Regions from separate parts of the Clostridium aromativorans genome, predicted to be linked through region 2. Evidence: riboswitches for the same ligand, from Rfam matches in the RefSeq annotation. Region 2 holds a riboswitch; each other region holds the start of a gene.
The links. A riboswitch is a leader RNA that binds a small molecule or an ion and turns the genes downstream of it on or off. The one in region 2 is predicted to bind cobalamin.
Positions count from the first base shown of each region.

Region 1: another riboswitch for cobalamin. It lies ahead of LN736_RS01665 (cell wall-binding repeat-containing protein); the one in region 2 lies ahead of LN736_RS00280 (DUF3870 domain-containing protein).
Region 3: another riboswitch for cobalamin. It lies ahead of LN736_RS01680 (hypothetical protein); the one in region 2 lies ahead of LN736_RS00280 (DUF3870 domain-containing protein).
Region 4: another riboswitch for cobalamin. It lies ahead of LN736_RS09380 (cobyric acid synthase); the one in region 2 lies ahead of LN736_RS00280 (DUF3870 domain-containing protein).

Region 1 covers NZ_JAJJPB010000001.1:346,319-354,772, reverse strand. The annotation lists gene LN736_RS01670 (acetyl-CoA hydrolase/transferase family protein) at 1-1,130, shown strand, start outside; cobalamin riboswitch at 1,240-1,421, shown strand; gene LN736_RS01665 (cell wall-binding repeat-containing protein) at 1,719-3,146, shown strand; gene LN736_RS01660 (energy-coupling factor transporter transmembrane component T) at 3,258-4,166, shown strand; gene LN736_RS01655 (ABC transporter ATP-binding protein) at 4,147-5,781, shown strand; gene LN736_RS01650 (ECF transporter S component) at 5,778-6,494, shown strand; gene LN736_RS01645 (DUF4430 domain-containing protein) at 6,484-7,182, shown strand; gene LN736_RS01640 (prenyltransferase/squalene oxidase repeat-containing protein) at 7,231-8,454, shown strand, end outside.
Region 2 covers NZ_JAJJPB010000001.1:54,856-63,309, forward strand. The annotation lists gene mce (methylmalonyl-CoA epimerase) at 1-275, opposite strand, end outside; gene meaB (methylmalonyl Co-A mutase-associated GTPase MeaB) at 277-1,233, opposite strand; gene LN736_RS00265 (cobalamin B12-binding domain-containing protein) at 1,251-1,649, opposite strand; gene LN736_RS00270 (acyl-CoA mutase large subunit family protein) at 1,677-3,341, opposite strand; gene LN736_RS00275 (acetyl-CoA hydrolase/transferase family protein) at 3,358-4,881, opposite strand; gene LN736_RS00280 (DUF3870 domain-containing protein) at 5,094-5,426, opposite strand; cobalamin riboswitch at 5,469-5,644, opposite strand; gene clpB (ATP-dependent chaperone ClpB) at 5,656-8,250, opposite strand; gene LN736_RS00290 (helix-turn-helix domain-containing protein) at 8,341-8,454, opposite strand, start outside.
Region 3 covers NZ_JAJJPB010000001.1:354,789-363,242, reverse strand. The annotation lists gene LN736_RS01720 (molybdopterin-binding protein) at 1-574, shown strand, start outside; gene LN736_RS01715 (2-keto-4-pentenoate hydratase) at 600-1,373, shown strand; gene LN736_RS01710 (4Fe-4S binding protein) at 1,510-2,127, shown strand; gene LN736_RS01705 (hypothetical protein) at 2,127-3,563, shown strand; gene LN736_RS01700 (LarC family nickel insertion protein) at 3,633-3,737, shown strand; gene larC (nickel insertion protein) at 3,740-3,979, shown strand; gene LN736_RS01690 (IclR family transcriptional regulator) at 4,102-4,893, shown strand; gene LN736_RS01685 (M24 family metallopeptidase) at 4,981-6,087, shown strand; cobalamin riboswitch at 6,157-6,356, shown strand; gene LN736_RS01680 (hypothetical protein) at 6,569-6,781, shown strand; gene LN736_RS01675 (restriction endonuclease subunit S) at 6,756-8,006, shown strand; gene LN736_RS01670 (acetyl-CoA hydrolase/transferase family protein) at 8,290-8,454, shown strand, end outside.
Region 4 covers NZ_JAJJPB010000010.1:43,559-52,012, forward strand. The annotation lists gene LN736_RS09340 (MBL fold metallo-hydrolase) at 1-149, shown strand, start outside; gene LN736_RS09345 (hypothetical protein) at 267-617, shown strand; gene LN736_RS09350 (GGDEF domain-containing protein) at 614-1,492, shown strand; gene LN736_RS09355 (D-alanine--D-alanine ligase) at 1,648-2,544, opposite strand; gene pdxR (MocR-like pyridoxine biosynthesis transcription factor PdxR) at 2,745-4,190, shown strand; gene LN736_RS09365 (NUDIX domain-containing protein) at 4,190-4,744, shown strand; gene LN736_RS09370 (energy-coupling factor transporter transmembrane component T) at 4,840-5,646, shown strand; gene LN736_RS09375 (energy-coupling factor ABC transporter ATP-binding protein) at 5,643-6,368, shown strand; cobalamin riboswitch at 6,411-6,586, shown strand; gene LN736_RS09380 (cobyric acid synthase) at 6,747-8,264, shown strand; gene cbiB (adenosylcobinamide-phosphate synthase CbiB) at 8,346-8,454, shown strand, end outside.

The DNA.
Region 1 (8,454 bases), 290 kb from region 2:
TGCTGCCTAGATCTGAAGGTAAGTACGCACAAGAAGGTACTGAGGAATATATTCATTATAATTCGTTGTTTGTAAGTAAAGGTGTAAGAAATGCTGTCAATTCGGGAAGAGCAGACTATGTTCCATGCTTTTTTCATGAAATGCCAAGGCTTTTTAAGGAAGGATATATCCCTTTAGATGTATCGTTGATACAGGTAAGTAAACCGGATAATCACGGCTTCTGTAGTTTTGGAATTTCCAATGATTTTATAAAGCCAGCAACAGAATGCGCTAAAATTGTTATTGCAGAAGTCAATGAAAATATGCCAAGAGTTCTTGGAGATTGTTTCATACATATTTCTGATATAGAGTGTATAGTTGAAAATACACATCCTGTGGTTGAAATGGCACCTTCTAAAATAGGAGATGTAGAAAAGAAAATAGGGAAATATTGTGCTTCTTTAATAGAAGATGGGTCAACCCTTCAGCTTGGAATAGGAGCTATTCCCGATGCTGTACTTTCATTTCTAAAAGATAAAAAAGATCTGGGAATACATTCTGAGATGATATCTGATGGGATTGTGGATTTAGTTGAGTCTGGAGTAATAACAAACAAGAAAAAGACTCTCCATCCAGGAAAGCTAGTTGTGACTTTTCTGATGGGTACTAAGAAATTATATGATTTTGTAAATGACAATGCCATGGTTGAATCCGACTCTGTGGATTATGTGAATGAGCCCATGGTTATTATGAAAAATTATAAAATGGTGTGCATAAATTCCTGTGTGGAAATGGATCTGATGGGACAAATAACTGCTGAAAGTGTGGGATTAAAGCAGATAAGTGGAGTTGGAGGACAAATTGATTTCATGAGAGGAGCTAGTATGGCTAAGGATGGTAAATCAATTATAGCTATACCATCTACTGCAAAAAAAGGTACGGTATCAAGGATAGTGCCTTTCTTAAGCAAGGGATCAGCAATTACTACTTCAAGAAATGATGTGCATTATGTAGTGACAGAATATGGAATTGCACAGCTTAGAGGTAAATCGTTAAAGGAAAGAGCTAGAGAGCTTATAAAAATTGCGCATCCGAAATTTAGAGATGAACTGATAAGTGAATTTGAAAATAGATTTAATTGCGGTTATTAAAATAAAGTGTAATCCATTTCTCTTTTACGACTTCTATTTAACTGAATATATTGACTGAATAAAATTTATATCTTATACTTAACGGTAAGAGCAACAGATGATTTGTAAAATTTAATATTTGATGTTAGGTGATGTTTTAAATATTTAAAAGGAAAAGTATAGAAAATACTGCAGTCCCACCGCTACTGTATGGAGGATGAAACCTTGTTTGTATCACTGGTAATATATCTGGGAAGATAAGGGAGTAAGATGAGTCTGAGCCAGGAAGCCTGCCTGACATTTTGTTGATTTTTTCGGAGGGAAACATGATGCATTTTATTAAATTGTTTTTTAGTGTCAAAATATATATAAGCAGCTATAATTGAATGTAAATAGTGGGATCCTTAGGGGTCCTTTTATTATTGGAATTGATTTGATCTTTTATCCGAACGCTACCATTGCTAATACTTCCAACTTCTTAAAGTGGGAGATAAGCACTGCTACGCGGCTGGATAAGTTCTTGTAAGGTTCAGGTGGAGAAAAAGTATTCATTATTAGCAAACTCCACCTGAACCTAAGAATCACTTGATTTAGGGGAGGGATTATGATATGGAAGGTATGAAAAAAATTATCGGCAAGATTGTCATGCTTTTGTTTGTAATTGGCATTGCTTTATCCGGATTTACTGGAAATGTATATGCGGATTCAAGCAGTGCCGGCAATATGAGTACAACTGCAAATGAAAACAGGCTTTGGGGAGAGGACAGAATAGAAACGTCTCTAAAAATAAGTCAGGAGGGATGGAAATATGGTGCGGCTACTGCTGTTATAGCTCAGGGATATGGCTATGCAGATGCACTCTGTGCAGCACCTCTTGCAAAAAAATATAATGCTCCTATAATACTTTCAAGACAGGACTCGCTAAGTGATGAAACTATAAAAGAGCTTAAAAGGCTCAAAGTGGATAGGGCATTTGTGATTGGGGGGACAGGCTCTTTATCTGATAATGTGGAATCACAGCTAAAAGATATTGGTGTCAGCGCTGTGAAAAGATTAGGTGGACAAGATAGATATGAGACCTCTGTGAAAATAGCAGAAGAATTGGAAAATGTCAGCAATATTGTAGTTGCATCTGGAAACGGCTATGCTGACAGCCTTTCGATAGCTTCAATAGCTGCTAAAAAGGGAATGCCCATATTGCTGTCACAGAGCGATGTTCTTCCTCAGGTAGTGAAAAATTACTTGAAAAACAGAAATATAGAAAAAACGTACATAATAGGCGGCACTGGGGTTATATCCAGCAATCTGGAATCTTCTCTTACAAATGCTGTAAGACTTGGAGGCGCCACCAGGTTTGATACAAATCTGGCCGTGCTTCAGAATTTTAAATCTGATCTTAACTTTAGCAATGTGTATGTGGCAAGGGGAAATGGACCCAATGGGGATGAGTTTGCAGATGCGCTTTCCGGCTCAGCTCTTGCAGCTACAGAATCTGCACCTGTTGTTTTGACTGACAATACTGTTGCTTCGAAAACAGCTGACTTTTTAAAAGAGAACATGTCAGATAAAACCATTATTACTGCATTGGGCGGAACTGCGGTAGTTCCAGCTGTGATTTTGGACGATCTGGTTCGTTATTTCAATGGAGAGTCCACTAATAATGACGGTGAAAATAAGGAGACATTTACCTTGGAGCTTACTGAAAATAATGGAGCAACTCTTTTAAAAAAACAAATTTTCAAAATAGATACTAGTAAGATTGCATTGGATTATTTGGAAACTATGGTGGACAACATAGATGCGGGAAGTGGTTATATAAATTCTATATCCGTTAATGGGCAGAGTTATTTAAATGAATCTGCTCCAGATTGGTCTCATGGTACCAGTTGGTTCATATATATAAATGAAGAATTCGCCAGTGAAGGTATTCAGTCCATAAAGCCAAAAGCGAAAGACATCATAAAACTTGATTATCATGATTGGACTTATGAAGATATGGGTAATTCAGATATGAATACTGTAGATAAAAATCAGTGATCTATCAAATAGCATATGACAATAAAATAGCATTTTAGGGAATACTTAAAGAATGGCTGTTATTCGGGATTGCGGCCATTCTTTAAACAGCTGACAAGGAAGTGAATATCCATGACTTATAAAGATGAAGAAAAATCCAGGTATTTCATTGATTTTAAACAGTACCACGTGCTGACCGCTTCTGTGGTTTTCATGTCCATGATGGTAATAATATTTTCCAACGACAACCCGGTGATACTGTCATCTGTATATGTCTTTATCCTGTTTATTGCGGTGTTTTGCAGTGAAAAGCACAAATTCAAAACGGCACTGTACTATTTTTTCCCAATTGCTTTTTTTATAATTTTGCTGAATGTACTCTTTGTGAGTTCCGGAAGAACAACACTGTTTTATCTGTTTAATAGAAGATTTACACTGGAGGCGTTTATATATGCCCTGGTGATGTCCCTTAAATTTCTGGCGGTAATCTATCTTTTTATAATACTCGAGCTTATGGTTGATTCTGACAGGGCAGTTTCCTATTTTTCATCCATAATGCCCAAATCCACTCTCATGCTCATGATAAGTTTCAAGCTCATACCCAGTATGAAGGATAGATTTAGAAATTTAAAGGAAATATATGAGGTAAGAGGTGTGATGTTTGACAAGAAAAAAGCCAGAGAAAAAGCTGCAAGTTATATTCCTGTGATGTCCATACTTCTTGAGGATTCCATGGAAGGCTCTTTTAACATAGGTGAGGCAGCCTATGTCAGAGGATTTTTAAGCGGAAGCAGAAGTGTCTATGAAAGGCAGAAATTTAAAGCGAGGGACTGGGAGATAATAGCTTTGAGTACTGCCCTTATTATATTTTATGGAACAGCACAGTTTAAAGGATGGGTGCAATTTAACATATACGATGGTGTAACCATTGTGAATTTCATCAACATCGGAATAGCTGTAATTTTTGCCTTTATAGTAGCTATTTCATTAACTGTAATATTGAACGGCGAGGAGAAAAAGTATGGCATATATAGAGATTAAGGATTTGAATTTTACTTATCCTATGGAAAAAGAGAGGTCTTTAAAAAATATAAATTTACAGTTAGAAAAAAATGATTTTCTGTTAATAGCAGGAAGATCGGGATCTGGAAAATCGACTCTTGCCAGGGCAATAGTTGGTACAGTACCTAATTTTTATGGCGGTACCATAGGCGGGGAAATAAAAATAGGTGGAAAATATTTAAAAGATATGAGCCATAGGGAAAGAGCAGAAAAGGTAACCATGGTATTTCAAGATCCTGAAAAACAGCTTATGATGAATAGAGTCCACAGGGAAGTAGCATTTGGACTGGAGAATATAGGAGTGGATGAAGATGTGATCAAGAGGAGAGTTTATGAGGCACTTCAATTTTCGGGAATACTTCATCTTGCTGATAGAGATATTGCTTCCCTGTCAGGAGGGGAAAAACAGAAAGTGGCAGTGGCCTCTGCCCTTGTATATATGCCGGATTGTATAATACTGGATGAACCAACTTCACAGCTGGATCCCTCTTCTGCAGAAGAAATGCTGAATATAACTAAAAAAATAAATGAAGAACTCGGAATAACCATAATAGTCATAGAGCAGAGAGTGAACAGGTGGTTTGATACTGTGGATTCCATAGCTATCATGAATGATGGGACTTTGGAGTTATTTGAAGATAAGAGAGATTTTTATTATAATTGTAATAAAAGACAATTTATGTTTATGCCCGATTATCTCAAGTTCTTTAAAAAAATGAATTTTAATAAAATGCCGCAAAATTTTAAAGACGCCCGGGTGGAAATTCTAAACAGCTCATTGAATGTAAAATCAGGAAATGAAGTTGCTGCTGCTGAATTCCAGAATAATGACAAAGAAGTGATTTCTGTAAACAAATTAAATTGTAAATATGGCTCTAAACAAGTTTTGAGAGATATAAATTTTACTGTGGAAAATGGTGAATTTATTGCAATATTGGGAGCCAACGGTGCCGGAAAAAGCACTCTCTTAAAAACTATTCTGGGACTTGTGGAGCATGAAGGCATCATAAGGCTCTATGGAGAAGATACTTCGAAAATGGATATAAGGCAGATAGCCAGACATATAGGATATATATCTCAAAATCCCAATGATTATTTGTCAAAGGACAGTGTTTACGAAGAAGTTAAATTTACCATGGACAATTATGGGATATATGATGAGAAAATAGTGAATAGCGTTTTAAAAGAACTTGAAATATATGATCTGAAGGATAAAAACCCAAGGGATTTAAGCGGCGGTCAGCGTCAGAGGGTAGCCATAGCCTCCATACTTGTATTACAGCCTGATATGATTCTACTGGATGAGCCAACGAGAGGCCTTGAGAGTGGACTTAAAAACAAATTGGGGAAATTACTTCAAAATCTCAATAGAAAGGGTACTTCCATTATTTTGGTGACTCATGATACAGATTTTGCCAGTAATTTTTGCAGAAGATACATGATTATGTTCAATGGGAGAATTGTGGCAGACGGAAATAAGAGGCAGGTATTGGGAGATGGAATATTTTATACAACTTCCATGAACAAATTGTTGAGGGATAAGGATGATAGTATATTTACCCTGGAAGAAGCCATTGAAAGGTGTTCAATATGAAAAAATTTATTATTGTAGTTACTTCTCTTATAATCATAGTGCTAATGGCACTTACGGTTAGAAGTAATTTTCAAACAGGAGTTTCACTTATATGCACTGTGAGTGTTTTTGCAATACTTTTTATGAGTTATTTCTATTTTGAAAAAAGTCACTCAGGTACTAAGGAAATTGCTATAATAGCTACTTTAAGTGCATTTGCAGCTGTTTCCAGAATAGTATTTGCTGCTGCTCCAAATATACAACCGGTTACTTTTTTAGTGGCAATTTCTGGCTTTGTATTTGGATCTTATGAGGGATTTTTAATTGGAAGCACTACTGCATTTTTATCCAATATATTTTTTGGTCAGGGACCCTGGACTCCCTGGCAGATGTTTTCCTGGGGGCTTGTGGGAATCATTTCAGGGATATTGGGGAAGAGCGGCAGAAAAATTTCAACTTTTAAATTCTCAATTCTGTGTTTTTTGTTTGGCTTTATGTTTGACTGGATTATGAACATTCAGTATATATTGGCTTTCGTAAAACCTATAAACTTAGGCTCAATTTTAGCTGCTTATGCTTCGGGATTGACTTTTGATATTCTCCATGGAATCAGCTCTTTTGTGTTTTCAGTTATATTTTACAAGAGGTTTTTACCGGTGCTTCAGCGCTATAATAGGAGATTGATTATAAGTTACATGAATACTAAAAAGGGAGATGAAATTAATGAAGAATAAAAAGAAAAAGTATATAATAATTGTATCTGCTGTTGTGGTATGCGCTGTTATATTTGCGCTTGCGATCAAGGCTCAGAACGTATATACCAGCACTATTTCAAATAAACAGGCAAGTGCAGAGAAAGCCCAAAATAAGTCAAATAGTACAGCTCAAGCTGGGAAAAGCCAAAGTGGTGCTAAAGATGAAAAGGGAAATCCTGCTGTCTCCAGCAAATCGTCTAAAAATTCTGCTTCCAGCAGTTTAGATGGAGCTTCAAAGGTAAACAGCAAAACTGGACAGACTTCTTCAACTCAAGGTGGTTCTTCACAAAATTCCAGTGCACCCGGTGCTAGTTCTCAAAAGTCGGTAGAGCAGTCTTCTATTGAGATTATTGATGAAGCTCATGGAAATAGAGTTGTTTTACAAAAAAATTTGAATGGTATAGATGGACAAACCGTAGGATATGTAACTCAAAAGGTTCTTGATGGAGTCAAGATAAGTTACACAACAAAGGGAACTGGTTCTACAATTTATTTCTCAGATATAAATGGGCTGAAAGAGAGGGCAGAAGGACCCATGTCCGGATGGTGTTATTATGTGAAGAAAAAAGGACAGTCCCAATTTGTAAAGGCCAATATAGGAAGTGGACAATATGTGTTGAAGAGTGGGGATTCTGTGATTTGGAAGTATGTTAAAAATGGTATGTAACGATTAGATTATATTTGTTAAATAATTGTATATGGGGGGAAATGTAAAATGTTAAGATCAAAGATAAAGTATGCCGTTTTAAGCACGGCTGTGACTTCAATACTATTGGTTCAACCGCTGCTTGTGAAAGCGGCTTCTGTAGATAAAACTATAACTGATTCTAATAGATCATGGACTATAAAATTTAGTCAACCTGTGGGTTTTGATGATCAGACCAAAAATGCCATAACTGTAACGGACAGTAAAGGAAATTTAGTAAATGTCAGTATAAAATTACTTGACAGCAGCAAAGTAAAGGTAGATGCTCCGGAAGGCGGATATAAGCAGGGGGAAGTTTATTCTTTAAATGTAGGAAATGGAGTTCATTCTTCAGAAAGCAGGTATTTAAAAAGTAGTCTTAAATACACTTTCGAATTGAGCTCTGTATCTCAAGATTATAATTATAAGTCTCAGGTGGAAAGTACACTTGATGCAACTGTGAATAAAATTTTAAAAGATGGGATCCAAGATGATTGGCAAGCATTGGTGGTATATAGATGTGGAGAGGAAGTTCCCCCAAGTTATTGGACTTCTTTTGAAAACAGCCTGACTTCATCACAAGCCGATTCTTTTGCCCCTACGGATTATGAGAGAATGGTAATTGTCCTATCATTACTGGGCAAGGATTCTACAAGTTTTGGAGGATATAATCTGGTAGAAAAAATATACAATAATGCCGGCATGGATAACCAGGGTATAAATGCCTATATATTTGGTCTTATAGCTTTGGATTCTGGAAATTTTGACGTGCCAAATGATGCCCTTGTTAGTAGAGATAAATTCATAGATAAAATAGTATCTGCCAGGACAGAGGATAATGGATGGAGTATTACGAGTAATAAAGCGGATACAGATATGACATCTATGGCACTCACAGCTCTGGCACCGTATAGAGATAGAGAAGATGTGAAGCAGGTCGTAGATGCCGGAATTGCAAAACTTTCCTCCATGCAGGGCAGTGATGCAGGATATTCCTCTATGGGTGTAGAGAACAGCCAGAGTTTATCTCAGGTTATCATAGCTCTCTGCAGTAATGGAATAGATCCTACAGGCAGTGAATTTACGAAAAACAACAAAAACCTGATAGATGAACTTTTAAGTTATAAATTAAAAGATGGAGGATTCAGCTATAATAAGCAGAATGTGTATGATCCTCTTTCTACTGAACAGGCTGCGGAGGCACTGGAAGCTTATAAAATGTTTAAAGAACAGACCGGCAGCATATTTAGAAAT
Region 2 (8,454 bases):
GCTGCCTCTACATCATCCACTCTAACTGCAATATGCTGTATTCCCTCTCTCTTTTTTGCAATAAACTTTGCTATGGGACTATCATCACTCGTAGGTTCCAGAAGTTCAAACTCACTCTCTCCAATAGGTACAAAAGCTGTTATTACTTTCTGAGATTTTACTTCTTCAGTTCCTTTGCATTTAAGTCCCAGAACGCCCTCATAAAATTTCAATGACTCCTCAATGCTCTTTACAGCAATTCCAACATGGTCTATTTTTTTCAAATCAATACTCATGTTATTTTTCATCTCCCATTTTAAAATTTTTATATAGTGTATCGGATGCAGTGTAAGGATCCATCTTTTTATTAAAGACGTCCTCCACAAGTCTTTTCAGCATGCCCGTTTTATAATCCAGTTTTAAAGCGGATCTTACCAGGTTGTTCTTCAATATAGAAATTATCTTGTCTTTCAACTTGGATTTTCTTCTCTCTTCCAGTACTCCCTCCGACGCCATACTGTCATAACATTCATCTATAGCTGAAAGCAATTTATCAATTCCAGTATTGTCTTTTGCAGTTATGTTCAGTACTGGAGGCAGCTTCCCCCCTTTGTCATTGAAGCTCAGCATGGCCTCTATCTCTGCTGCTGTACGCTGGGCACCTTCCTTATCAGACTTGTTGACTGCAAATATGTCTCCTATTTCCATTATTCCTGCTTTCATTGTCTGTATATCGTCTCCCAGGCCTGGAACCATTACCATAACTACGACATCGGCCACTTTGACTATATCCACTTCAGACTGTCCTACACCAACAGTTTCAATAAATATATAGTCCATGCCAAAAATGTCCAGAATATTTACAGTTCCATATACCGCATCAGAAAGTCCTCCCAGGGCCCCTCTTGTACCCATACTTCTTATAAATACCCCTTCATCGGTATTGAGATCATTCATTCTGACCCTGTCTCCAAGTATTGCTCCATGTGAAAAAGGACTCGTAGGATCAACAGCTATGATCCCGACCTTTTTGCCCTGTTTCCTGATAAGTTTTGCTATTTGATCTGTCACTGTACTCTTGCCAGCTCCTGGAGGGCCGGTTATTCCTATTACCCTGGCCTTCCCAGTTAGATGATATAGATCTTTCATAAGTTCAAGAGATCTGCTGTCCTCATTTTCCATCATGGTTATTAATTTTGCAGCAGCTCTTTTCCGACCGCCCATAATACCTCTTTTAATATCTTCAATATCCATCACATTCACCCTTTAGCTTAGTTCAACTTAACATTTTTTCTAATAAAGTCAACTGTGTCGGAGGTTTTTGTTCCCGGTGTAAAGATGGCTTTCACTCCTGCCTTCTTCAGCCCCGGTATATCCTCTTCAGGTATGACTCCACCTCCTATGACAAGAACATCTTCCGCACCCTTTTCTTTAAGCAGGTTTACTACCTTGGGAAACAGAGTATTGTGCGCCCCAGACAGTATGCTCATTGCAACACAGTCCACATCTTCCTGTACTGCTGCTTCTGCAATCTGATTTGGCGTCTGCCTCAGTCCCGTATATATAACTTCCATTCCGGCATCTCTGAGTGCCCTTGCTATTACTTTAGCTCCCCTGTCATGTCCGTCTAATCCCGGTTTTGCAACTAAAACTCTTATTGGTCTATCCATATCTAAAATCTCCCCTCACTTTTTAATTTATTTATATTCTCCAAATACTCCCCTAAGGACATCACATATTTCACCCAGGGTAGCATATTGTTTTACAGCGTCAATTATGAAAGGCATCAGGTTATCTCCCTTTTTAGCTGCATTTTCAAGTGAAGCAAGTTTTTCGCCTACAGCTTTTGAATCTCTTTCAGCCTTTAACTGTTTCAATTTTTCCTTCTGTTTTTCGCCTACGGAAAGATCTACTTTTAAAAGTCCCTTTGGAGGTTCTTCTTCTATCTGGAACTTATTCATTCCTACAACTATCTGTTCTCCTGACTCTACTTCCTTCTGGTACTCATAGGAACTATCTTCTATTTCCTTCTGTATATAACCTTTTTCAATTGCCTTTGCCGCTCCACCCAGTTCATCTATCTTATTTATATATTCCATTGCCTTTTTCTCTGTCTCATCCGTCAGAGCTTCTACATAATAGGAACCTGCCAGAGGATCTATAGTATCTGGTACTCCACTTTCACAAGCTATGATCTGCTGTGTTCTAAGTGCAACTCTTACCGAATCCTGGGTAGGAAGTGCCAGTGCTTCATCTTTCGAATTGGTGTGAAGGGACTGGGTTCCTCCAAGTACAGCTGAAAGTGCCTGAAGTGTAACTCTCACTACATTATTATCCGGCTGCTGTGCTGTAAGGGTACACCCTCCTGTCTGGGTATGGAATCTGAGCTTCAGGGATTTAGGATTATTTGCATGGAATCTCTCCTTCATGACTTTTGCCCATATTCTTCTTGCTGCCCTGAATTTTGCAACTTCCTGGAACAATCCATTGTTCGCATTGAAGAAGAATGACAATCTTGGTGCAAACTGGTCAACATCAAGACCCGCTTTTATAGCAGCTTCCACATAGGCAATTCCATCGGCAATTGTAAATGCAACTTCCTGCACAGCAGTAGAACCTGCCTCCCTTATGTGATACCCTGAAATGGATATTGTATTCCACTTTGGAAGGTTCTTGGAACAAAATTCGAATATATGGGTGATAAGTCCCATGGAAGGCTGAACCGGGAATATATACGTTCCCCTTGCCACATACTCTTTCAAAATATCATTTTGGATAGTACCCCTTAATTTTTCAGGAGTTACTCCCTGTTTTTCTGCTACAGCGATATACATTGCAAGCAGTATTGAAGCCGGAGCATTTATTGTCATGGATGTACTTACCTTGTCCAGTGGTATTCCATCGAAAAGAGTTTCCATATCTTTAAGTGAGTCTATGGCAACACCAACTTTACCGACTTCTCCCTCTGCCAATTCATGATCTGAATCGTAACCTATCTGCGTAGGTAAATCGAAAGCTACACTAAGTCCTGTCTGGCCCTGTGAAAGTAGATATTTATATCTCTTGTTTGATTCCTCTGCAGTAGCAAAACCTGCATACTGCCTCATTGTCCAGAGTTTACCTCTGTACATAGTAGGCTGAACGCCTCTTGTATAAGGGTATTCTCCTGGAAATGAAAGCTCTTCATTATAATCAATGCCTTGTACATCTTCCGGTGTATAAAGTCTTTTGACCTCTATGCCAGATGTGGTCTTAAAAGATTTCTTTCTTTCCGGAAATCTTCCAAGAGCTTTCCCAAGAGTTCCTTCTTCCCATTCTTTTTTCTTGGCTTTTACTTCATTAACTTTTTCTTCCTTAAACATTTTCTAACCCCTTTCTCTATACTTCTGGACTTGATTTATCAGTTTTAAATTTCATGCTGCCAGTTTCCTCAAATCTCTCATGCCATGACAGCGCCTCTTTAAGTAAAACCGGCGTATGAATATTTTTGCCTTGACTTGCCCTCTTAAAATAATCTTTAAGGAAAGGTCTATAATAAGGATGACTGCAGTTTTCTATTATGACTTTTGCCTTTTCCTTTGGTGACAATCCTCTTAAATCAGCTACTCCCTGTTCTGTAACTATTACATCTACATCATGTTCTGAATGATCACAGTGAGGCACCATTGGAACTATTGAGGATATTTCACCATTTTTAGCAATTGACTCTGTAGTGAATATGGATATATATGAACTCCTCGTAAAATCTCCTGAACCACCTATTCCATTCATCATTCTGGAACCCATTATCTGGCTTGAATTTACATTTCCATATATATCCGCTTCTATAGCTGTATTCATGGCTATTACTCCAAGCCTTCTGATCACTTCAGGATTGTTGCTTATTTCCTGAGGCCTCAATATAAGCTTCTTTCTGTATTCATCAATTTTTTTATAGAATTTTTTTTGTCCCTCCTCAGAGAAAGAGACAGATGTAGCTGAAGCCACTGAAATCTTGCCTTCATCCATGAGATTAAATACTGAATCCTGTGCAACTTCAGTATATACCTGCAGATCAGTAAATCTGGATTCTTTTAATCCTGCAAGTACTGCATTTGCAACAGAGCCAACTCCTGATTGAAGTGGAAGCAGATTTTCAGGAAGTCTTCCCTGTTTGACTTCATTTTCAAGAAAATCTATCAGATTTCCAGCCATTTTCCTGCTTGTTTCACTTATTGGTGCTACACTTCTAATATTATCTTTTATATCGCTGAAAACTATACACTTTATTTTTTTAGGATCTGTCACTATATAGTCTGTCCCTATCCTATCAGATGCATGAGTTATAGGTATTGGCTGTCTAAAAGGCGGCTTCTCTGGAACATATATATCATGTATTCCTATAAGTGAAGTGGGCTGAGTTTCGTTTATCTCCACAATTACAATATCTGCATTTTTAACATATGTAGGTGAATTCCCTACAGATGTAGTTGGTATTATATAACCCTCTTCAGTTATACCGACAGCTTCAACTATCGCCACATCGATTTTGCCCATAAAACCATAATCCACCATCTGTGGAGACATACTGAGATGTGCATCTACGTAATCGATTTTGCCTGCATTGATGGCATTTCTTACATCCTTGTGTGTCTGATATGGAAATCTCTTTTTAATTGCGCCGGCTCTGGCCAGTTCTCCATCCAGTTCATCCCCTACAGAGGCACCTGTGTACAAATTGATTTTAATTTTTTCACCATCTTTTACCCTCTTCGCCAGTGCTATGGGCACTGATTTAGGATAACCTGAAAACGTAAAACCACTGGTTCCGACAGTCATGCCGTCTTTGATAAGTTGGGCAGCATCGTTTGGTGTCCCTATACGTTTTAGAAGTTCTTTGTTTTTTATTCTATCCGTAATCATACTATCCCCTTCTTTATTAAATAATTAACATAATTATTATTTATTAAATTTTTTAATTTATGCTTTACACTCTCCTTTCTTTTTTGATCTAGGTATGTATAATAGAAAAACAAAAAACGGCATAAGTGCATTGAAAAATGTACTCATGCCGTTATTTTTATTAATTTTATATAAAGGTTTAGCCTTCATACCATAATAAAATGGCAATATTATTAACTTTTTTTCTTTACTTTCTTTACTATTATTTTATACCTTTCATAACAATTTATCAATACCGCTATAAAAGATTTTTTAGCCATTCCAAAATAATTATCTTCTATATCCGACACAATTTCTCGAATATCATTCAAATTTCTTCCTATTAACAATTCTTTGGCATATTTTTTTGCGGTGTCAGTGACAAAAGAACACTCTATATCCTGTATTTCTCCTGAATACCTATTTACAATAACTCCTATGACAACTTCTCCACCGTAAAGCTGACTTGCCGTTATCCCCTTCGGAAGCTTTGCATAGCCTGTAATAAATATATTATCCTTTTTCAAAAAACATACCCCCACAACATATATATCCCTTTCCTCCGAAGGAATCAACATATATATTAGGCAGGCTTCCTGGCTCAGATTCATCTTACTCCTTAGTCTTCCCAGACAATACATCCAGTGACATGATAAAGTTTCATCCTCCATACAGTAGCGGCGGACTGCAGTATTCAACTTTTCCTTTTACTTATTAAAATAACACCTAATTAAATATTTAATTTTAACAAATTTCCTATATTTTTTCTATTTCAAATTTGTCTTTATAATCCACTCTTATATTACAGCCTTCATAAATATCACCCTTGATTATTTTCTTGGCAATAGAAGTTTCAAGAACATTTTCCATGTACCTTTTCAAAGGTCTGGCTCCATAAACCGGATCGTATCCTTCTTTTGCTATAATATTTTTTGCCCTGTCAGTTATCTCTATATAAATGTTTTTATCTTTTAATCTATTTTCTATATCTTTTAGAAATATGTCTATTATAGATTTGATTTCCTCTGTATTCAATGGTTTAAACATTATTATATCGTCCAGTCTGTTTAAAAATTCCGGTTTAAACTTCAACTTCATGTCATTCATTACTCTGTCTCTTACATCTTTGTCTATTCCCACAGCACTTTTATTTTCCAGAAGATAGCTGCTTCCTATGTTGGAAGTCATAATTATAATGCAATTTTTAAAATCCACTACCTTGCCCTGATTATCTGTAAGTCTTCCATCATCCAATATCTGAAGAAATATATTAAATACATCGTTGTGTGCCTTTTCTATTTCATCAAATAATATTACACTATAGGGTTTTCTCCTAACTGCTTCCGTAAGCTGGCCTCCTTCTTCATAACCCACATATCCTGGAGGAGCCCCTATAAGCCTGGAAACAGAATACTTCTCCATATACTCCGACATATCTATTCTGATTATATTCTCCTCACTGTCAAATAAAGTCCTGGCAAGAGTTTTGGCCAGTTCCGTCTTACCTACACCTGTAGGTCCCAGAAATATAAATGAGCCTATGGGCCTCTTTGGATCCTTCATTCCTGCCCTTGCCCTTATTACAGCATCAGAAACCGCCTTAACAGCTTCCTCCTGACCTATGACTCTTTTTGAAAGTTCATCTTCCAGCTTAACAAGTTTTTGTCTTTCTCCCTCTACCAATCTGGATACAGGTATCCCCGTCCATTTGGATACTATTTGTGATATCTCCTCTTCTGTAACTTCCTCTTTTAGCATAGCACTTTCATTATTTTCTTTTATAAGATTCTCTTCAGCTTTTATTTTACTTTCCAGTTCAGGTATGACTCCATATTTTAATTCTGCAACTTTATTTAAATCATATTCTCGCTCTGCTTTATCAATCTGGCCTCTCGCGACATCCAGCTGCTTTTTTAAATTTCTCACTTCAGTTATATTGGACTTTTCTTTCTCATATTTAGCTGTCAGTTCATTATCCTTGTCTTTTAAATCATTCAGCTCTTTTTCCACTGTTTTAAGTCTTTCCACAGATGCATTGTCTTTTTCCTTGGATAATGCCTCTTTTTCAATCTTCAATTGAAATAATTTTCTTCTCACATCATCCATCTCAGTCGGCACACTGTCAATTTCAGTTCTTATCATGGCGCAGGCTTCATCAATTAGATCTATAGCCTTGTCTGGCAAATATCTATCCGTTATATACCTGCTGGAAAGTTTCGCCGCTGCCACTATGGCAGAGTCATGAATTCTTATGCCGTGGTATATTTCAAATTTTTCTTTAAGTCCCCTCAGTATGGAAATGGAATCTTCCACAGTCGGCTCATCTATTACAACCGGCTGGAATCTTCTCTCCAGTGCTTTATCCTTTTCTATATATTTCCTATACTCATCAAAAGTAGTGGCACCTATGCAGTGAAGCTCCCCTCTTGCAAGCATTGGTTTTATGAGATTTCCTGCATCCATGGACCCCTCCGTTTTTCCAGCTCCAACTATGGTATGAATTTCATCTATAAAAAGTATTATCTTTCCCTCACTTTTCTGTACCTCTTTTAATACAGCCTTTAATCTCTCCTCAAATTCACCTCTGAATTTAGCTCCTGCAATCAGTGCTCCCATATCAAGTGAAAATATTATCTTATCTCTAAGTCCCTCGGGTATATCGCCTCTTATAATCCTCTCTGCCAGTCCTTCCACTATGGCAGTTTTCCCAACCCCCGGTTCTCCTATGAGTACAGGATTATTCTTAGTTCTTCTCGAAAGTATTCTTACCACTCTTCTGATCTCGTCATCTCTACCTATAACAGGATCCAGTTTGTTCTTTTTCGCTTCTTCAATTAAATTTCTTCCATATTTAACCAAAGCCTCATAAGTTCCCTCCGGATCCTGGGTATCAACTCTTTGATTTCCTCTAACTTGAGACAGTGCTTCTAAAAAACCATTTTTCGTTATGTTAAATTTTTGCAATATTTCATCCACATCTCGAGAATGAATTTCCATAATACTCAACATTAAATGCTCTACACTTATATAGGAATCCTTAAAGTTCTTAGCTATACTCTCTGCCTTTACAAAAATATCTTCAAACCTCCTGGTAGCATAAAGAGAGCTGCTCTCTGCACCTTCTCCCAATACCTTCGGCATTTTATCCAGAACCTTCTTTGTTTCATTTACAAGAGATTTTACGTCTACAGACATCTTTCCGAATATATTTGGAATCAATCCATCTTTTTCAAATACCAGCGCTGAAAATAAATGAATTACATCTATTTGCTGATGATTATGTCTTACAGCTATAAGTTGTGCTTCATTTATTGACTGCTGGGCCTTTACTGTAAGCTTATTTATATCCATAACAATATTGTGCAAACCTTATAAATAAGTATCTACACAATCCCTCCTTTTTATTTTAATATTGCATATACCATTCATTATAATTAACAATTACAAAAATTTATATTTTTCTTTTAGATTTATAGCAAAGGTAAAATATTTAACAGATTCCTCCACATTACCTACCTTATAATACATCTCTCCCATTTCCATATATCTTTTATA
Region 3 (8,454 bases), 300 kb from region 2:
TAAAGAAGCGAAGGATGTTCTGGAAAAATCAGCAGGGCTTACTAGGCAGATCAAGAAGGCAGTTTCAAAGCGTGTAAAGGTGTTTGCATCAGGTGCAGAAGTCATAGCTGGCAAAATAGAGGATACAAATTCTCCATATATCATAAAATCTTTGGGAAAATACGGGTATAAGGCCAAATTTGGAGGAGTTTTAAGAGATGATGTATTGGATGCTGAAAACAGCATAGAAGAAGCGCTTGAAGAAGGATATGGGTTGATCGTGACTACAGGAGGGGTTGGAGCCGAAGACAAAGATTTTAATGTAGAGGCTATACTGAGAATAGACAAAGATGCATGTACGCCTTGGATTTTAAAATTTAAGCCAGACTACCACAGGCACCATAAAGAAGGAGTTCGAATTGGAGTGGGAAAGGTTGGAATGAGTTATATAGTTGCTCTACCGGGACCCCATGAAGAAGCTAAATTAGGCTGTGATATTCTGATAAAAGGAATTCAAAGTGGACTTGATAAGGATTTATTGGCAGAAACTATTGCCAGTGCTTTACGCCAGCGATGGAGAAATAAAATGAAATGAAAAATATGAAGTGGAGGATGAAAATATGAATTACAATGAAGAAGCAAAAAAACTTTTGGGATCGGAGGCATCTAAAATCCCCGTAGGCCCTCTTACGGAAAAATATCCTAATCTGAGTATTGAGGATGCATATCATATACAACTTGCAGGAATTGACATGAAGCTTTCTCAAGGACGTAAGATAATAGGGAAGAAAATTGGACTTACAAGTCGTGGAATGCAAAAGCTCCTTGGTGTAAATGAACCGGATTATGGTCATTTATTGGATGATATGCTTATTTTAGAAGGTGATACTTTAAATCGAAGTGATCTCATTGCACCGAAAGTAGAGGGAGAACTGGCATTTGTTCTGAAAGAAACTCTCAAGGGGCCTGGAATAACTATTGCAGATGTTTACAGGGCTACTGAAGGAATTTTCCCTTCTTTCGAGATTGTTGATAGCCGTGTTAAAGATTGGAAGATTAAACTGGCAGATACAATTTCGGATAATGCCTCCAGTGCAAGATTGGTGCTTGGGAGCAGAATGGCTTCCATAAAGGATTTAGATTTAAAGCTTATTGGAATGATGTTTGAGAAAAATGGAGAAATGGTAAGCAGTGGTGTAGGTGCAGAAGTTTGGGGAAATCCTGCAGCGGCTGTAGCATGGCTTGCAAATAAACTCAGTGTATTTGATATTGCACTTGAAAAAGGAGAGATCATCCTTGCAGGTGCATTCACAGCAGCAGAAAAAGCCGAGGCAGGAGATATATTTACGGTTTCTTTTCATGGTCTTGGAAGTGTAAGTGTAAAATTTATTTAGTACCAGGTAAAATTTGAATATTCTCCTCCTATTGCTAAAATATGACTTTTTATATAGGAGGAAAATATAGAACCTAATAAACAATTAGGAAAATAGATTCATGTAATTATTTTATACTAAGGAGGGAATAAATACAATGAAAAAAGTTACACTTTTACCCCGTGTGGATAATGAAAAGTGTAGGGCATGCCGCACTTGTGAGAAAGTATGCCCTGTTCTTGCTATAAAAGTTGAAGATCATAAAGCTTTAGTTGATGTCGACAGGTGTAGGGGTTGTGCAAATTGTGAACAAAGATGTCCATTTGATGCTATAACTATGACAAAAAGGGATAAAGTTATTGAGATTGGTGTAGATATAAGCAGTGTAGGTTACGAAGATATAATAGATCTCTGTGTAAAAGCACATCTCCATCCAGAACAGACAATTTGTTATTGTGTAGGAGTTAGAGCAGAGGAAGTAGCTGCAGCTATTCTAAAGGGAGCCAAAACTCCTGAGGAGGTTTCACTTGAAACTGGAATCCGTACAGGCTGTACAATAGAGTGCATACAGCCAATACTAAGGCTTTTGGATGCTGCAGGATGTAAACTTAATCCAATTAAAGGAGGATGGCAGTGGTATGGTAAAACGGCCACTGCATGGGATTTGCCGGAGGAAGTAAAAAAGAAATATTCCTCTCGTGGATTCTATTTTGAAGAGGACAGGGAAGTATTAGATAAAATTATTGATGGGTGTAGGAAAGGAGAGGATAAATAATGAGACCAGCAATTGCGCCAATATCTCCAAAAAAATCACAATATGGTATTGATCCCTCTCTGGTAAAGACCAGAGCAGCAGATCTTCCAGGTATGACTTCGATTTACTTAAAAGAACTGTTTCCTGATTTGCCGGATGTGATTTTCCCTGGAGAAAATGGTATAGAAAGAGTGAGAAAGGCTGCAGAGGAAGCTCTTATGAAAGTTGACATGAGTATGATAAAGCCTGAGCATTCAGTAAATATCTTGGCTTCTCATCATGGTTTTACTCTTTTAGGAGGGCAGCCCTATGCAGAACTTTTGAAAACTGTGAAAGATGTAATAGAAAAGAGGACTGGATGTAGGGATATACGATTACGTGCAGGTGTTGGGATGCGTTTTCGTGAAACTGAAGAATATATAAAAAGGTATGAATTGGATAAGTATTTTAACGGAAAGGCAATAGGAGTAGCTCCGGTAGATCAGGGTATTCCTATAGAGACTGAAATAGGCACATTATATGGACTTAAAAAGGTTTATGATGCTGATTGGATAGTGCATACACATCACAGTGATGTTAGAGAAGTACATTTTCACCGTCAGGTGGATAAGGCAGTAAAGCCTTTTGGAATGTCCTATGCACGTATTGAGACAAGATCTACTTATCACCAGAATCTTGGGCCAAGGGGTGCGAATTTTGTGGCAAGGGCTCTGTTTGATTCGGATTTCGTACAGAAAAAATTTGCATTTGCAGCTTTTCTTGATGTTGCTCCGAATGGAATCGTGGGGGTGGATGTAAATAATGATCTGTATGAATTAAACAATAAAGTAACTTTTATTGGGTGCAAACAATATGGAAAGATAATGACACTGTTTGGTGAAATAGATGAGTGTATAGCTGTACTTGATTTTCCATGTCCTGTTCCCTATGTATTTTCAGCCGGAGTAATATATGCCAATTTTGCAGGGGCAAATACGGATTTATATGATTTAGATAGACCTCTTCCACCATATACCTGGTATACGGAAGCTTTTTATGGGAAGAATGGGAAACCTCTGCTTGATAGTATACCTCCTATAAATCCTGCAATAAAGATGTGCATTCACAATTATGCTTGGACAGGTTATCCTTCTGCTTTCTTTGCACAGCATATACCTACTTTGGTCGTAGGAAGCGAACAGGCAGAGCTGTTTAACCGAGATCCGCTGAATTTAAACTATATGGACTATGCAGCTTTAGTGAAGGATACTGAAACTGCCATTAATTTTGCCTATACTGCTACGGGAACTAAGAATGTAATTATATTTGATGGGGCAATGGGAGCACTAAATGTAAGTGAATCTCTTGCAGCATTGCTTCTTGAGAAGGCACCAGAAGTGAGTGAAAGAGTTGACAGGAAATTGCTTCCTAAATGGCTTCGTCAGAGAGGTGTCGATATGTCTGTATTGAAAGAGTAATTTGATTAAGCATTTGCCTGCATCTTTTTATTTCAGGTGCAGGCTGAATATATAAAATTTTTAGGAGGAATGGCTTATGAAGAAGATTATTTTCAGTGTACTGAAGGAATAAGTGGAAATATGATATTGAAGGCCTTGGTTAATGCAAGGAAAATGGAATTGTCAGTATTTTGAATATGAGTGAGTTTCAAAAAGATGTGAATAAACTCCTGAAAATAATATTTAAGGGAATTACTACTATTGGAGTAAAGTTATTTAAATTCCATAAATATATGATGCCCTATAAGATGGAAAGAACTCCTATCCCTTTAGGCAAGGTTTCAGTGAAAATAGAATTTTTTATAGATCAAATACCAAATTATTTCCTGAATATTATGAGCGTTGCAGCAAAGCTGGAGAATATAATATATCTGTAAAAAATATATAATATAGTAAAATTATCGGCTGACAAATATATGAAATAAAAGTATAATAAAAATATGTAAATTTAGCAGTTTTGATAATAAATGTAATTATAAAGGGAAAAGGTGTATAGAAGATGCAAAAGAGCAAATCGAACTTAATTCAATCAGTGGATAGGGCACTGCAGATACTGGAATGTTTTTCTAAAAAAGATAATGAGCTAGGTGTTACGGAGATTGCCAATCGTCTGGATTTGCATAAAAGTACAACTTTTGGACTCCTTAGCACATTGGAAAGCAGAGGATATTTAAAGCAAAATTTAGAAAATGGGAAATATAGATTAGGGCTGAAGCTTTTTGAATTGGGGAAATTAGTTGAAGAAGGTATGGATTTAAGGGCCAGTTCATTCCCATACTTAAAAGAATTGGTAGATAAGTATGACGAAACGGCTCATTTAGCCATATGCAATGGAAATCAGGCGGTATATATAGACAAAGTTGAAGGCGAAAGTGCTATTAAAATGAGTTCACAGCTTGGAAGGAGTGTTTATATGTATTGTACTGGAGTAGGTAAGGCTATATTGGCTTTTATGCCTGAGATGGACATAGATAATATAATTCAAAACACTGATTTTAATCAATTTACGTGTAATACAATTACAGATCCTGATAAATTGAGAGATGAACTGAAGGAGATCAGAAAAAGAGAGTACTGTATTGATAATGAAGAATTGGAAGTGGGATTAAGATGTGTAGCCGCACCTATCATAAATTATAACGGATATCCTGTAGGTTCTATTAGTGTATCAGGTCCTGCCAGCAGGATGAGTGATGAAAAATTGGAATCCATAGCAAAGGATTTAAAACGTATTGTTGCTAAAATCTCTGAAACATTGGGATATAAAACGGAGAAGTACAAAAATTTATAGAGAATAAATTTTAAGAGATATCTGTAATTTTTGATAGAATAGGATTTAATCCACGTTTGATTTGATAAACAAATGGGGGATAATTTTATGAGTGATATATATAGAAAAAGACTTTTAGAACTTCAAAGGGAGATTTTAAAATCAGGTATAGATATGGCTGTGTTGGTGGACAGGGAAAACTTAATCTACTATACTGGATTAACTAATATAGAATGTATGGCATTGGTTGTACCTTCAAAGGGGGGTATTGTCTGCATAACTTTAGCTATGGATTTGGCTTTTATAAAACAAAAATGTTGCCATTTAAACGTAGTTGGATATGATTTTCCGCAGAGTAATCTAGGCAGGAAGCTGGTACAGGTAATAAGGTATATGGGGTTTAATTCTCCAAACGTAGGTTTTAGTAAATATTTTGTAGAATTCAGTGTATTTGATGCACTGCGTATGGGCTTAAAAGGAATGGAATTTTCAGACATAACTGATATATGTTATAAAATACGTTCTGTAAAGGATGAAAGTGAAGTAGAGTATATTAGAAAAGCCAGCGAATTTTTAAAAGAAGGGATGGAAGCTGCAGTCAGTTCAATAAAGCCTGGAATGACTGAAGTCCAAGTACTTGCAGAGGCGCAATATGCAATGCAGAAAGCTGGTTCTGAAGGATCCACTTTTAGAATGCAAGTACTGATACAGAAAAGGCAGCTTATAATTCATCCTTATGCAGGCAATTATACTATAGACAATAATCAGGCCATTGTAATCCATTTGGGAGCATCCTATAAAGGATATACGTCAAAGATGTGCAGAACTATAGCACTTGGGAGGGTGGAGCCTGAAACCAGAAAGATATATAATGTTTTGGTTGAGGCTCAGGATAAAGCCATTCATGCATTGAAACCGGGAATATCTGTTGGTGCTGTTTATGATGCTGTTTTTAAAGTGATAAGTAATGCGGGGTATGGAAAAAACTTTTTAGATATTGCTGGATATGGAGTTGGAATTAGGCAGTCTGAATTTTATCCAATTATAAAGCGTAACGGAGATACTGTAATAGATAAAAATATGGTTGTGGATTTGTTATTGCCTACTATATATAAAAAAAGTGTAGGGGGACCACGCATAACTGATGTATTGAGAGTTAGGGAAGAGGGAGCAGAACTGCTTACTGAATTTTCTAAAAAGATGATACAAAAATAAATTGATTTCAAAATTGACCTATAAAAAATTTTGATATATACTATCTAATAAGGAATGTATTTTATAAAAATTTAATATGTACTGTTAGGTGCTGCTATTTTAAATGATATCAAGATAGCAGTTAAAAGGAAAAGTGTAAAAAACACTGCAGCCCACCGTTACTGTATGGAGGATGAAACCTTATTTATGTCACTGGTGAAATAGATCCGGGAAGACGAGGGAGTAAGATGAATCTGAGCCAGGAAGCCTGCCTGATATGTTGTTAATTCTTTCGGAGGGAGAGATATTACATAACTTAAGTGATATTTGTTGCGTAAATGGAAGATTAAAAGTATTGTGAAAACAACACTTTATATAGTCTTTGTTTGATGTAATATATTTTAACTTGTAAATAGATGTATTTAAGATAAAGAAAGAGGATCCCTTTGGATTCTCTTTCTTATTGTGCAGTAAAGAAAGTGTTTTTAGGAGGCGAAGATAAATGGAAAAAAAGTTGCAAAAAACTGAAGATAATTTTGATAAGTATTGTCTGAATAAAGAAAATAGAAGCTTTAAAGAGATTATATTTGAAAATAAAATGTCAAAACTTATTGATAAATTATACAATCAAATGGATGAAAGCTACAGGTTGGATATATTGATAAAACATAATTTGGAGGAAATAGAACATGGGAAATTTATGGGAAAAAGCTAAGCTCGGGAGAATTTGTTCCAGAATAAGTAGAGGCTCATCTGTAAAAATTACTGAAGAAATTTGTAAAGAATCTGTAGTACCTTTTGTAAGAAGCCATAATATAGGCGATGGTATATTTATTTATGAGGGACTTTCATTTATTGAATATAGTGCGGCAGAGAGAATCAAAAGTGTAAAGCTGGAAAAAGGGGATATATTGATCAATATGAGATTAAGTTCTTCTTTGAGATTCACACTGGTACCTGAAGATATAATAGGAGGTATGGTAAATCAACATGTTTCTGTAATAAGAGTAAAAAAGAATATTATTGATCCTATTTTTTTGAAATATTTTTTGATGTGGGATAAAACGCAGAATTTATTAATTTCCATGGTCATGAAAGGCAGTGTTAGAACAACTCTTACCAAGAAAGCAATTGAGAATTTAGAAATATATATACCGCCTATGGATCAGCAGAAAAAAATTGCTTTTATTCTTTCTTCATTAGATAATAAAATTAAATTGAATAATCAGATGAACAAAGTTATTAATGAAATGGCAAATGCTATTTTTCAATATTGTTTTGTGGATTTTATACCTTTTAGTCAGGATGAATTCAGAAAAAGTGAATTGGGGAATATACCTGGGTGCTGGAGAATAGAAAAAATGAAAGATATAGTTCCTGTAACAGACGGAACCCATGAGTCCCCTAAAAAGGAAGAAGCAGGATATAAACTTATAACTTCCAGGAATATAAAAAACAATAGCATAGAATTTAAAAATGTTAATTTTATATCTAAGGAGGATTTCAAAAGAATTAATATAAGAAGCAGGGTAGAAAAGCTTGATATTTTAATAACGATGATTGGAAGTATAGGAAACACACTGCTTGTTCAAGACGAATGTATAGATTACACCATAAAAAATGTAGGGCTTATAAAGACATCATCAAATAAAGAGATGGCAGAGTTTATTTTTATGTATCTGTCCTCGGATAGAATGAAGAATTACATAAAGACTAGAATAACGGGAAACAGCCAGAAATATATTTCTCTCACGGAATTGAGGAATATACCTGTTATTGTTCCACCTGGTAATGTAATTATAAAGTTTAATAGATTAATTTCAAAGCTGTATAAAAAAATGGCTCAAAATAATTTTATCAATAGTAATTTGACAAATATCAGGGATATATCCCTTTCCAAATTGGTTTCCGGTAAAATATTATTGGAAGATATCACATAGAAATTAAGGAAAGTAGTGTTTATAGATAAAAATCTATGCTTGAATATCTATTGACTGAATAAAATTTATATCTTATACTTAAAAGTAAGGCAATAAATAATTTATAAAAATTTAATATCCAGTAGTAAGTGATATTTTTAACATTCAGGTTTATTTAAAATATGAAAGAAGATCCTTTTGGATTCTCTTTTTTATTGTGCAGAGTAGATCAAGAGATCCCTGGGATTGAGTGGAAATTTACTTATCCCTAATTTTATAAAATTTTTTGAAAGGTGGTTTTAAAATGATCTCTACAAAATTGGAAAATTTATATAAGAGTAAATTGGTAAGTGCAGATGAAGCTGTATCTAAAATCAAATCAGGTGATAATGTAGTTTTTGGAACTGGATGTGCAGAGCCTTTAGTGCTTCTTGATGCTTTGGTAAAGAACAAAGAGAAATACAAGAAT
Region 4 (8,454 bases), on a different contig from region 2:
TAGAATTGAGAAAGAATCCGGCTTTTAATAGTTTTGATTTGAGTGTAGAATTGAAAATTAAAGAAGGATGTTTAGAAAACAATAAGGAAAAATTAAAGGATATAAAGAATGAGTTTGAACATAAAACAGGCTGTGTATTAAAATGGTAAATGAAAGTATAAAATATGACTTGTTATATACAGATTTGACAAGTATAAAATAATTTATAGAAGATTTAGACAAAATATGATAATATTATATATAAGTTACAGGAAGGGGACGTGTTAATGAAAAATAGAGATAAAGGTACGAAAACAGCGGAAGTATCAATGTATTTTTCGGAATTTGAAGTACCTCCAATGCAGGATGTTCTGATCATTGGCAAAAGGTCTCCTATTGGTCCGGAGGCAGCTAGAAGAATGGTAGACATGCTTTCTCCAGAACAATATGAAGTGATTAAAATAGAACATAAATATGTGGAGGCAATTGTTCTTAAAAAATCTTTAATAAATTTAATACCTGAAGATAAGTTGATTTCTATCATTATGGAGGAAGGAGGTAAAATTGCTGACGAAACAATGATTATAAAAGCGCAGGTTAGTATAACATTGCATGTTAGTAAATCCGTGGATTTATGATACAAAATGTTTTGAGTATAGCAGATAAAAATTTTTTAAAAGTCAATATGTTCTCAGGGGCGAATTCTATCCAGCACTGTTTTTATGAAAATGATGTTGAGTGTTTTGTAGTTTACAAATCTAATGAATTGGTTGGCATAGTTACAGAAAGAGAATTGATCAGGGCCCATCCCAATAGGATAATTGCAGATGTCATGTCGGATAGATATATATGTGTAAAGGGGAGTACGTATATATGGAAAACATTGGATATATTTAACAAGAATGAAGATTTAGAAATCATATTGGTGGAAGAAAAAAATGTTATTGTGGGATTTATTACAAAAATGATTTTAAAAATTGAATTGGGGAAACATATTGATTTACTTACGGAATTTTATAAAAGTGATTATATATTTTACAATGCTTACAGATTTATTCAGGAAAATAGAAATATTTCAATTATATTTATGGATTTAGATAATTTTGGATTCATAAATAAGAAATATGGGCATATAAAAGGAGACAAAATATTAAAATCAGTGGCCTCTATTTTAAAGAAAAATATTATTGTATCTGATAGTATCTGCTTCTGCAGATATGCTGGGGATGAGTTTGCTATTTTAACATCCTATTCTTCAAGCGAAAATAAGGTATTGGCAGAGCAGCTAATATCATCGATAAAAAAAAGTATTTTCCCAGATAAGATTTTAGTTTCGGTATCTATAGGAATAGCAGAGTATAAAGCAAAAAATCTCCATGAAGAAACTGATATATTAAATTGTATAGATAAATTGATTAATGCTGCAAGTCTAGCTTCTACTAGAGCAAAAAATATTAGCAGCCATTTATTTATAGCAGATGGGATAGACAATATATGTTTTAATGAAAGATGAATGTATTCAATTCACGATGTGTAAAAGTTCAAAGAACAAATATCAAGTATGACAATTTTTGACGGCAGATGAAATCTACCAAAATTGGACTTTGATATTTGAACTTTGAACTTCTTATATATCCTGAACCTGAAAATCGCATGATTTAGAAGTTATTATTTTTTAAGAGAATACTCAATTATTTTGTCTAACAATTGTGTAAAAGACATATTTACAGCATTAGCACTTTTAGGAAAGAGGCTATTTTTTGTCATACCCGGAAGAGTATTTAATTCAAGTACATATGGTGTATTGTCTTTTACTATCATATCCACTCTTACATAACCGGTGCATTTCAAAACCTTCCAGCATTTGAGGCATATTTTTTCTATTTCATTTTGAAGGGATTTTTCCAGCTCTACTATTATTTCTTCTGACCCGCCATCCGCATATTTGGAAGTGTAATCAAAAAAATTAGCCTTGGGTCTTATGGAGATAAGTGGAAGTACCTTACCGTTTAATATACAACAGGTTACCTCGTCACCTTTTATATATTTTTCGATTATAATTTCCCGGTCATAATCAAGAGCTAGCTTTACGGCATCTTCTACATGCTTTTTTTCGGTTACTATACTTGTAGCTACGCTTGAACCACCGCAATTGGGCTTTACAACTACAGGATATCCCATATCATCTAAGTATTTATAGTCTATTTCATCTATTGAATTGATACACAACCATTTTGCAGTATTAATTCCTGTAGCCTTAAATATTTTTTTGCTTATATCCTTATCCATGCATATTCCGCTTGTTAAAGGACCACAGCCTGAATATGGTATATCCATGGTTTCAAATACAGATTGAATTATTCCGTCTTCACCAAATTTCCCGTGAAGTGCGATAAATGCAAAATCTATATCTTTTACTTTTTCAAAAGCATCACTTTTTTTATCTATAACGATAGGTTTTACCTCGTATTTATTTTTATCCAGATAGTTTATTATCTCTTTGCCTGAGTTTAATGAAACTTCCCTTTCTGAAGATATACCGCCCATTATAACCCCTATTTTCATATCAATTCCTCCACATTTATTATTTTACCTACTATTGAATTTTGATATTATTGTTCTCAATAATTATTTTATACATTTACCTTGTAAAATAAAGAACCACATTTGGTCTATTTTGCTTAAGCTGTGGTTTCATATAGGACACTACCCTTTATTTATATGCACAATTGTGTAAAATATATATAGGTGAGGTGAAATCTATTATGTTCTCTGATATGAAAATAAGGGATAATAAATTTGTATATATACAATTAAAAGATTATATTAAAAGTATGATATTGAAGGGATTACTTAGGGCAGATGAAAAACTTCCCTCTTCCAGAGAAATGGCTTCAATGTTAAATATAAGCAGAAATACGGTGATGTATGCTTATGAATTTTTACAGGATGAGGGCTTTGTTTATATAAAAAGAGGAAAGGGCACTTTTGTTTCAGACGTAAAGGTAAATACCCAGGGAAAATGGAATATAGATTGGGAAGATGAAATAAATGAATATGGAAGGCTGTCGGAAAAATTAGATATAATCAAACATGAAACAAAATGGAAAAGTGGAATGATATCTTTTAAAAGCATAGCTCCTGATGAAAATCTTTTTAATATAGAGGAATTTAAAAAATCCTTTTTAAACCGCATGTCCATAGAAGGAAAAAAAATACTGAACTATGGATATGCTCAGGGTTATAAGTTTCTCATAGAATATCTTCTCAAGTATATGGAGAACAAAGGTGTTAATACAAGTGGAAAAGATATAATTATAACAAATGGTTTTACTGAGGGATTTGATCTGGTGCTGTCTTGTCTTACAAACAGGGGAGATAATATATTGTGTGAAAACCCCACTCATAATACGGCTATTAAGATTATGAAATTACATGGACTCAATATAAAAGGGGTCCAAATTGGTAAAGAAGGTGTAGATCTAAATGAGTTAAAAGAAAAATTAAAGGAAGGAAAATTTAAAATTTCCTATTTTATACCTTCTTATCACAATCCTACAGGCATTGTAATGTCTCCCGAAAATAGAGCAAAGTTGTATAATATACTTAAAGGTTATAATATACCTATAATTGAAGATGGTTTTAATGAGGAATTGAGATATTCAGGTGCCCATGTGCTTCCGATAGCTGCTATTGCAGGGAAGGGTAACAGTGTCATATACGTAGGAAGTTTTTCAAAAGTCTTGTTTCCAGGAATAAGGATAGGGTGGATATTGTCAGATAAGGTACTTACGGGATATTTGGAGAGTGTCAAGCGGGCAAGAAATATACATACTTCTTCTCTGGATCAAGCAATTTTTTATGACTATTTGCAAAGTGGAGATTTTAATAAATACATCAAAAAAGCTAGAAGAATATACAGGGAGAAATATGAATTTGCATTGAAATGTGCAAAGAATTATATACCCAATAGGGAAATACTTGGTGAAGGAGGAATGCATATTTTTATAAAACTAAAGGATATAAATTCCAGGCAACTTTTAGAAAAATGCTGCGAGAGGAATGTTATATTCACTCCTGGAGATATATTTTATGTAGATGACAAGGGACAGGACACTTTGAGACTTGGTTTTTCAAGGGTGAGCAGAGAAGATATAAAAAAAGGTTTTAGCATAATTGGAGAAGAAGCTAAAAAGTTAGGAGGTATATGATGAGAAAATTATCGGATAAAACGCTTTACAGTGGAAACTGGATTAAATTGGAGGAAATAACTTATGAGGGAAAGAAACATGAACAGCTGAAGTGGGAAAGTATAGAGAGAACCAATACTACAAACACAGTTGTAATAATAAGTAAAATGGTTCCATCCAATAGATATATACTTATAAAACAGTATAGACCTACTATAGATAATTATGTTATTGGATTCCCGGCTGGACTTGTGGAAAGTGGAAGTTTACCTGAAAATGCATTGAGAGAGTTAAAAGAGGAAACGGGGTATACAGGAAATGTAAAATCTGTAGGGATTTCTCTGTATTCCAATGCAGCACTGTTGACGGACAAAGTAAGAGTAGTAAAAGTTGAGATAGATGAGAATTTAGAGGAAAATAAGAAACCAAAACAGAATTTAGAAGCAGCAGAAGATATAGAAGTAATTGCCCTGAAAAAAGAAGAGATAAAAAAATTTTTTTTAAAAGAGCAGGCTAGGGGAATTGCTGTGGCCATGGGTCCATGGTATGCTTTTTTTGGAATGGAGAATATATAATCAAAATTGAATTGGGAGTTTGTTTGAAATATAATCACAATTATGATATATTTTTAACATGGACATATTATAATTTGAAATTGCAGGTGTAATTTATGGAAGATTGGCTTTTAAAAAAAGATGATTATATTCCACCAGAAGATAAAGATAAATTTATAGACAAAAGTATTTTTTCTATATTACATCTATTATCTCTTATTAAAAGAAATAATAGAAATGAAAATAATCTCTTATACAATTTAAATCCCATAGTGAAATTGTCTTTTACTATTTTAAATATAATATTTTTATCTTTGTCCAAAAGTTTTCACTATGTATTTTTAATGGATGTATATTTTCTGTTGTTATTAAGCCTTTTGAATATAAAAGAAATAAAGAGAATACTGATTTTAAGTACAGCTGTTCCGCTGTTCACTGCTGTAATGCTCATGCCTTCCATGGTTATGGGCAATACAAAAAACAGCATTTTGCTTATACTAAAGGTAGTTGGAACTATAATTTCCATAAATACTCTATCCTATACTACCAGTTGGCATGATATAATAAAAGCACTGAAAAAGTTTTTTGTGCCTGATATTTTTATCCTAGTATTTGATATAACCTTGAGATATATTTACATTTTAGGAGAATTTGCTCTAGATATGTTTTATTCTCTTAAACTGAGATCGGTTGGAAAGAACAGCAACAAATATTCTTCCATTTCAAAACTCATGGGAGGTTTGTTTTTAAAGTCCAAGGAAATGGGAGATGAAATGTATTATGCCATGGAATGTAGAGGATTTACAGGAGAATATATATCTCATGTGAAGTTCAAGTTTAAGTTTGTTGATTTCCTATATTCAATAGTAAATATTTTTATAATAGGCATGTATTTTTACATAGCTAGGATGAGGTTAGGATGATAGAATTTAAGGATGTATCTTTTAAATATAAAGATGAAGAGGTGCTCAAGAGTATAAATGTTAAAATAGAACAGGGAGATTCAATAGCACTTATAGGTGCCAATGGCAGTGGAAAGTCAACTTTCTTAAAGTTATTGAATGGGATGATATTTCCTATGAGTGGAAGTTACTATTTTAATAATATACAGATATCTAGGAGTAAATTGGAGGATAGTAGTTTTTCTAAAAAGTTTCACAAAAAAATGGGATTTGTATTTCAAAACTCTGATGCGCAGCTTTTCTGTTCCAATGTATATGAAGAAGTGGCCTTTGGCCCAAGACAAATGGGAATGGACGAGGCTGAAGTAGAAAGAAGAGTGGAAGATTGTTTAAAACTCTTGAATGTAAAAAATTTACAAGACAAAGAGCCATATAACATAAGTGGAGGGGAAAAAAAGAGGGTGGCCATAGCTGCTGTACTTGCTCTTAACCCGGAAGTGCTGGTTTTAGACGAGCCTATGAGTGGCATAGATCCGAAGGGTAAAAAGTTTTTAAATAATTTGTTTATAGAGTTAAATAAGGCAGGAAAGACCATAATATGTTCTACACATGATTTTGAATATGTAAAGGGGCTTTTTAAACGTGTACTGGTATTTTCAGAAGATCATCATATAATAAGAGATGATGTTTATAATAAGGTAATTGAGGATAATGATTTTTTGATAAAATATAATATCAAGTAATCAGTTGACATGGAAAGTGGAATATAATAAACTTAAAACTATAATATAAAATAGATTCTAGGTGCCTTATATATAGGTGAAAAGGGAATGCGGTTAGAATCCGTAACAGCCCCCGCTACTGTATTTGATTATGAATTTTGACTTTTAACTTTAAAAGTAAGAGCTCAAAATAAATATGGATCATAAGCCAGGAGACCTGCCTAGTAGTTGTTTTTGCTTTCGGAGGGAAAGAACTTTTAGTATGTTTAATCTTTCAGTGTAAGCTGAATTTTTATGTTAAAAGCGATGAGCTCTAGAACTCATCGCTTTTTATTTAAATATATATTTTAATAAAAATAAATTTTTATTTTATTTAACAGGTTTAGAGGAGTGGTTATGATGGCGAAAATTATGATCCAGGGAACGGGTTCTTCTGTGGGTAAAAGTATAATTGTCTCTGCTCTTTGTAGGATATTTAAACAGGATGGATATTCAGTATGTCCATTCAAATCTCAAAATATGTCGTTAAATTCCTATATAACTCTGGATGGCAAAGAGATGGGGCGTGCCCAGGTGCTTCAGGCTTATGCTGCAGGACTGCAGCCTGAGGCTTATATGAATCCAATATTGTTGAAACCAACTTCGGATAAAAAATGTCAGATAATAGTAAATGGCAGGGTATATGGTAACAGCACTGCCATGGAATATCACAACATGAAGCTGGAATTTAGGGACATGCTTAGAAATCATTTTAAAAAAATGGAAGAAAGTTTTGAAATAATAGTGATGGAGGGCGCAGGAAGTCCTGCAGAAATAAACTTAAGAGATAGAGATATCGTGAATATGGGCATGGCTGAGATAGTGGATGCACCGGTGATTTTAGCCGGTGATATAGACAAAGGAGGAGTATTTGCCTCTCTTGCAGGGACTATGCTGCTTTTTGATGAAGAGGAAAAGAAAAGAGTTAAAGGTACAATAATAAATAAATTTAGAGGGGATATAGATATACTAAAACCCGGTCTTAATATGTTGGAAGATATTATTAAAGTTCCCTGCATAGGAGTTATACCATATTTTAATCTGGCACTGGAAGATGAAGATGGAGCTGTGGAATTTAACAGGAAGGTTACAGCACCTATAGATATAGCTGTAATAAAATTGCCCCATATTTCTAATTTCACAGATTTGGATGCACTGAAAAGTGAAGAGGATGTTTCAGTGAGATTCATAACTTCTGTAGAAGAATTTGGGAACCCTGATTTACTTATAATTCCGGGCAGCAAAAATACTATAGAAGATTTGATAAAAATTAGAAAGTGTGGACTTGAAGCCTGTATTAAAAAATACAGTGAAAGCGGAATTGTAATAGGGGTTTGTGGAGGCTATCAAATACTTGGAAAGACCATAAGCGATCCATATAAAACAGAAACTGATATGGGAGAAGTAGAGGGAATGGATCTTCTGGATATAGAAACTGTATTTGAAAAAGAAAAAGTAACCACAAGGATAAAGGCCATAAGCAATATTGATTTCCCTTTTATAAAAGGAAATGGATCCTTAGAAAGAAGAAAATTGGATGTCTATGGATATGAAATTCATATGGGCATATGCAAATATGGTGAAAATGCAAAGCCGCTGTTTAGATTTACGGAGAAAAATGGAGAAAAAGTCAATATAGAAGATGGAGCTGTAAACACAAGACAAAATGTATTTGGAACTTATATACACGGCGTTTTTGATGCCATTGATTTCAGAGAATATATTTTAAATAAAATAAGACAAAATAAAGGCTTGAGTTATAAAAAGTCCAAAGTATATGAAGATCTTAGGGAAGGCGAGATAGAAAAACTTGCTGGTATAGTGAGAAAAAATCTTGACATAGATAAGATATATGCCATTATGAGTGTAAATAGATAATGGATACAAAGCTTGTACAGTTACTTACAGTAATATTAGAATGGGGGGATTGATTTGTCTATTTCCCTTATAAGTATAAATATGATAGATCTTTTTGCAGCAGTTATAGTGGATTGGATATTTGGGGATCCACATTGGTTTCCGCATCCCGTTATATATATAGGGAAACTTATATCCTATTTAGAAAAAA